2 regions of the Klebsiella sp. NPDC088457 genome follow, and region 1 is predicted to be linked to the other one. Evidence: predicted binding sites of a transcription regulator. Region 1 holds the regulator's gene; the other holds the start of a gene.
What was found. The regulator PhoB, encoded in region 1, activates phosphate uptake and scavenging genes when phosphate is short. The targets are predictions, from matches to a motif close to CTGTCATAAAACTGNCNNAT.

Region 2: a site for PhoB is predicted at 2,065-2,084, ahead of uvrB (excinuclease ABC subunit UvrB). Genes of this name have one in related genera too.

What each region holds. Positions count from the first base shown of each region.
Region 1 is NZ_JBJDNH010000012.1:33,117-36,259, reverse strand. It holds gene sbcD (exonuclease subunit SbcD) at 1-1,120, opposite strand, end outside; gene phoB (phosphate response regulator transcription factor PhoB) at 1,329-2,018, shown strand; gene phoR (phosphate regulon sensor histidine kinase PhoR) at 2,040-3,143, shown strand, end outside.
Region 2 is NZ_JBJDNH010000006.1:58,692-61,834, reverse strand. It holds gene uvrB (excinuclease ABC subunit UvrB) at 1-1,798, opposite strand, end outside; gene ACI2JR_RS05660 (ABC transporter ATP-binding protein) at 2,536-3,143, shown strand, end outside.

The DNA of each region.
Region 1 (3,143 bases):
TTTCCAGCGCCAGACGGCGCTCAAAAACGTCTTCCACCTGCAGTTCGCTGAGCGTTTCGCGCCGCTCTCCCGCCAGAATGCGTTCGCGCTGGGCCCGGCTGCGGCGCACCAGCAGCACTTCGACCGGCAGATCGTCGGCCTGGGCCTGGATTTTGCGCTGAATATCATGCAGGTATTCGTCGCTGGTGATTTCGATATCCAGCCAGACGACCGGCTGTTGCGGGGCGTCACGCCACTGAGCGAGCTGTTCGCTGATGCTGGCGAAATCGCCTTTCAGCACCGCCAGAGGTTGGGTGACCGGGACCGGCAGCGGACGCACCTCGCTCAGATGTCCTGCGCTAAAGGTCACCAGGTTGACGCTTTTAGGTTTACCGGTTTCATCAAAACTGAGGGCGATCGGCGAACCGCAGTAGCGAATGTGCTCGCTGCCGCCGACCACCTGCGCCCGGTGGATATGGCCGAGCGCGATATAGTCCGCAGGCGGAAAATGGCTGGCGGGAAAGGCATCGAGGGTACCGATATAGATGTCGCGCACCGCATCGCTTTTGCTGGCGCCGACGGTGGTCAGGTGGCCGCTGGCGATAATCGGCAGCGGACGATCGCCGCGCAGGGCGCAGGCTTCCTGATACTGCTGTTGATAGTAGTCGCTGATGGCGCTTAGCAACTGCTGCTGCTTTTCACCGCTGGAGTGTCCAGCCTGGCTGGTGACCAGCTCGCGCGGACGCAGGAAAGGCACCGGGCAGAATATGGCCCCGGGGGTACCGTCGCGCAGCGGCAGAATAAAGGGCGAATGGCCGGCGTTCGCTACCACCGTGGTTTTCAGAAAAGCCAGAATATCGCGCGACTCATTTAAGGTGGCGACCGAATCATGATTGCCCGCCAGCACCACCAGCTGACAGCCGGTTTGCTGCAGCTGGACCACAAAGCGGTTATACAGTTCGCGGGCGTAGCTCGGCGGCGAACCGGTATCAAAGATATCGCCAGCGACAATAATGGCATCGACCTCGTGTTCCTGCGCGCTGGTCAGCAGCCAGTCGAGAAAGGCCGAATGTTCGGCGGCACGGCTTTTGCTGTAAAAATTCTGGCCAAGGTGCCAGTCGGAGGTGTGGATGATGCGCATAATTCTTCCCTAACGAAAAAGCATGGGCGCATTATATACGCGTCATCCCCCGGTTGCCCCCTTAACACCACGAGGATCGGTTGTTAGTCCTTGTCATGATTCAAAATCCGCTATCATCAAACGGTCATTTTCTTCATAAATCTGTCACAAAACTGACGCATAATGACGCCGCACTCTATACTGATGGCTAAAAAATACAGGGTAAATAATGGCGAGAAGAATTCTGGTCGTTGAAGATGAAGCTCCAATCCGCGAAATGGTCTGCTTTGTTCTGGAGCAAAACGGCTTTCAGCCCGTCGAGGCGGAAGATTATGACAGCGCGGTGAATCAACTCAATGAACCCTGGCCTGATTTGATTCTCCTCGACTGGATGCTGCCGGGAGGATCGGGCCTGCAGTTTATTAAGCTGCTCAAGCGTGAAGCGATGACCCGTGATATTCCGGTGGTGATGCTGACCGCCCGCGGTGAAGAAGAAGATCGCGTACGCGGTCTCGAAACCGGCGCCGATGATTACATTACCAAGCCTTTCTCACCAAAAGAGCTGGTGGCGCGGATCAAAGCCGTCATGCGGCGAATTTCGCCGATGGCGGTGGAAGAAGTGATTGAAATGCAGGGGCTGAGCCTCGATCCTTCATCGCATCGCGTGATGACCAGCGAAAGTCCGCTGGACATGGGGCCGACGGAGTTTAAATTATTACACTTCTTTATGACCCACCCGGAACGCGTCTACAGCCGCGAACAGCTGCTGAATCACGTCTGGGGAACCAACGTGTATGTAGAAGACAGAACGGTGGATGTGCATATTCGCCGTCTGCGCAAAGCGCTGGAACATAGCGGCCACGACCGGATGGTACAAACGGTCCGCGGTACGGGATATCGTTTCTCCGCCCGTTTCTGAATCTCGACAGGAGTGTGAACCGTGCTGGAACGGCTGTCATGGAAAAGGCTGGCGCTTGAGCTTTTCTTATGTTGTATCCCGGCCCTGATTCTCGGGGCATTATTGGGTTATCTGCCGTGGTTTTTACTGGCGGCAGTGACCGGGCTTCTTATCTGGCATTTCTGGAATCTGCTGCGTCTTTCATGGTGGCTATGGGTCGATCGGAGTATGACCCCGCCGCCGGGAAGAGGCAGCTGGGAACCGTTGCTCTACGGCCTCCACCAGATGCAGATGCGCAATAAAAAGCGCCGACGCGAGCTGGGAAGTCTGATCAAACGCTTTCGCAGCGGCGCCGAGTCGCTGCCCGATGCGGTGGTGCTGACGACGGAGGAGGGGGCCATCTTCTGGTGTAATGGTCTGGCGCAGCAGATCCTCAATCTGCGCTGGCCGGACGATAGCGGACAAAATATTCTCAATCTCCTGCGCTACCCTGAATTCGCCAACTACCTCAAAAACAGGGATTTCTCAAAACCCCTCAATCTGGTGCTGAATACGGCTCGCCATCTCGAGATCCGCGTGATGCCTTACAGCGACAAGCAGTGGCTGATGGTGGCGCGCGACGTTACGCAGATGCATCAGCTCGAAGGCGCGCGGCGGAACTTTTTCGCCAACGTCAGCCACGAGCTGCGCACGCCGCTGACGGTGCTGCAGGGATATCTGGAGATGATGCAGGAGCAGGTGCTGGAAGGGGGAACGCGCGAAAAAGCGCTGCATACCATGCGTGAACAAACCCAGCGCATGGAGGGGTTAGTCAAGCAGCTGCTGACGCTGTCGCGCATTGAAGCGGCGCCGGTGCTGGCGATGAATGACAGAATCGACGTGCCGATGATGCTGCGGGTGGTGGAGCGCGAAGCGCAGACGCTCAGCCAGCAGAAGCAGACGCTGCGTTTCCTGGTTGATGAATCCTTGCAGGTGTTGGGCAACGAAGAGCAGCTGCGTAGCGCGATTTCCAACCTGGTGTATAACGCGGTTAACCATACCCCCGCAGGAACGGAGATTACCGTTAGCTGGCAGCGGGCGCCGCATGGCGCGCTGTTTAGCGTTGAAGATAACGGGCCGGGCATTGCGCCCGAGCATATTCCGCGG
Region 2 (3,143 bases), on a different contig from region 1:
CCAACTGCAGAATATCGACCACTTTCTTATTCAGACCCTGCGGGGTGATACCGTGCTCTTCGTTATAACGCTGCTGTTTCTCACGACGACGCTCGGTCTCACTGATGGCTTTCGCCATCGAGGCGGTGATCTTATCGCCGTAAAGAATCGCTTTGCCGTTGATGTTACGCGCCGCACGGCCAATCGTCTGAATCAGAGAACGTTCTGAACGCAGGAAGCCTTCTTTGTCGGCGTCCAGAATCGCCACCAGCGACACCTCCGGCATATCCAGCCCTTCACGCAGCAGGTTAATCCCCACCAGCACGTCAAACTCGCCAAGGCGCAGGTCGCGGATAATCTCCATACGTTCAACGGTATCGATATCCGAGTGCAGATAGCGCACGCGCTCGCCGTGCTCTTCAAGGTACTCGGTTAAGTCCTCCGCCATCCTTTTGGTCAAGGTGGTGACCAGCACGCGCTCGTTGATCGCGACGCGGATGCGAATTTCCGAGAGCAGGTCATCGACCTGGGTCGCCACCGGGCGCACCTCGATCAGCGGGTCAAGCAGCCCGGTCGGGCGCACCACCTGGTCGACCACCTCATCGCCGGATTTATCCAGCTCATAGGGCCCGGGGGTAGCCGAGACGTAAATCGTCTGCGGCGCCAGAGCCTCAAACTCTTCAAACTTCATCGGGCGGTTATCCAGCGCCGATGGCAGACGGAAGCCGTACTCGACCAACGTCTCTTTACGCGCCCGGTCGCCGCGGTACATCCCGCCGATTTGTGGGATCGTGACGTGGGATTCGTCGATCACCAGCAGCCCATCCGCCGGCAGGTAGTCAAACAGCGTCGGCGGCGGCTCGCCCGGCCCGCGCCCGGAAAGATAGCGCGAGTAGTTTTCGATACCGGAGCAGTAGCCGAGCTCGTTCATCATTTCGAGGTCGAACTGAGTACGCTGGGTCAGACGCTGCTCTTCCAGCAGCTTGTTGTTCTCCAGCAGCACCTTCCGCCTGTCGGCGAGTTCGACTTTAATCTCTTCCATCGCCTGCACGATCCGCTCGCGCGGCGTAACGTAGTGCGTTTTCGGATAGATGGTATAGCGCGGAATGGTTGATTCCACCTGCCCGGTGAGCGGATCAAAGAGCGACAGACGCTCAACTTCTTCATCGAACAGCTCGATACGCAGCGCGATATCGTCAGACTCAGCCGGGAAGACGTCGATGACTTCCCCCCGCACGCGGAAAGTACCGCGCTGGAAGGCCTGATCGTTACGGGTGTATTGCAGCTCCGCCAGACGGCGCAAAATCGCCCGCTGGTCAATCAGCATACCGGTCGTCAGGTGCAACATCATTTTCAGATAGAGGTCGGGATCGCCGAGGCCGTAAATCGCCGACACCGAGGCCACCACCACCACATCACGCCGTTCCAGCAGCGCTTTGGTCGCCGACAAACGCATCTGCTCGATATGTTCGTTCACCGAGGCGTCTTTCTCGATGAAGGTGTCCGAGCTCGGGACATAGGCTTCAGGCTGATAGTAGTCGTAGTAGGAGACGAAATATTCCACCGCGTTGTCCGGGAAGAACTCTTTCATCTCACCGTACAGCTGGGCCGCCAGCGTTTTGTTCGGCGCCAGCACCATCGTCGGACGCTGCAGGTCGGCAATGACGTTAGCGATGGTAAAGGTTTTACCTGAACCGGTTACCCCCAGCAGCGTTTGATGCGCCAGGCCATCTTCCAGCCCCTCTTCGAGGCGGCGAATAGCTTCTGGCTGATCGCCAGAGGGACGGAATGCGGAATGCAGCGTGAACGTTTTACTCATATCTCTGGCCCTGAAGAAGGATGACGCGCCTGGCCGTATGCGGCAGGTGTTTAATTCTACCCTCCACGCCAGCTTTTGCCAATAAATAACACTGGATATAAAACCAGTATCGCATTATTGTCTATACGCCATACCGGCGAGCGACCCATCGTTTTGGGCTAAAAACAGGCCGCCTTGCGGAATAATCCGCCAGTCAGTGGGGTTATCCCCAGAAAGATTTAGGATTTAACATTTGTCAAGCAGGGTAATGAATCTTTTATGGCAGCAGGTGACACTTTCCTTACAGCCATTGCTTTTATTCAACTAATTGATATTAAATGAAATTAAACAAAAGATGGGTTTCGCGCCAATTCAGCCGCAGGCCGCGTAATCTCTAGCTTACCGCAAGTTCTCTAACTCTAATGCACAAGGTTATCCACAGGAATAGTGGATAAGTCTCTGCAGGCCATGAGGTCTGCCACCCGGCAGAAATCGCCCGCCGGCAAAAATCGGCCGGCTAAAAAAAATTATCGAATTATTTTTGATATTTATCAGCTAAGGACGGCCACCTTTTTGTTGCTTTCTGCACCAAATTTCATGCGCTTTGGCACCGGGAAAGTGCAACCGCCTCGTTAACCCGCCGCTGTGATGCCCTGCGCCCCCTGTCTTTGCGAGAAAACACCGAAACATCTTTTTCCTGGCAAGAGATTTGCAGAATCTTCATGTCGCTCGCTATCCCCAAAAAGGAGAAAACGTCTATGTTGAGTCTACACGCAGTTAATCAGTACTACGGAAGTCAGCACACGCTATGGAATGTCGACCTTGAACTCCGGCCAGGGGAGTGCACCTGCGTGATGGGGCTGCAGGGGATGGGGAAAACCACGTTGGTAAACTGCATTACCGGGCATCTCCCGGTCGCCAGCGGCACGATGACCTGGCATGACATCGGGGCCCCGCCTTGCGATCTCACGCCGCTTTCCGCCCACTCCCGCTCGATTATTGGCATCGGCTACGTCCCGCAGGACAAGCGCATCTTTTCCCAGCTGAGCGTGGAGGAGAATCTGCATATTGCGCTGGCGGCCGGGGGGAACCCCGGCGCCGCGGTGAAGGGCGAGATTTACGATTTATTTCCCGAATTGTACGCTCTGCGCCAGCACAAAGGGGCGATGCTCTCGGAAGATGACCAGTACCAGCTGGCGCTGGCCCGGGCGCTGATTGTTCAACCGCGCCTGCTGATCCTTGATGAGCCTTCGCGCGGCAGCGGGCATCACTTCATGCAAAAGCTGGGGGACCTGCTGGTGCGGCTGAATCGCGATATCGGGTTAACGGTGCTGCTTGCCGAACAGCACCTGCCGTTTATTCGCCG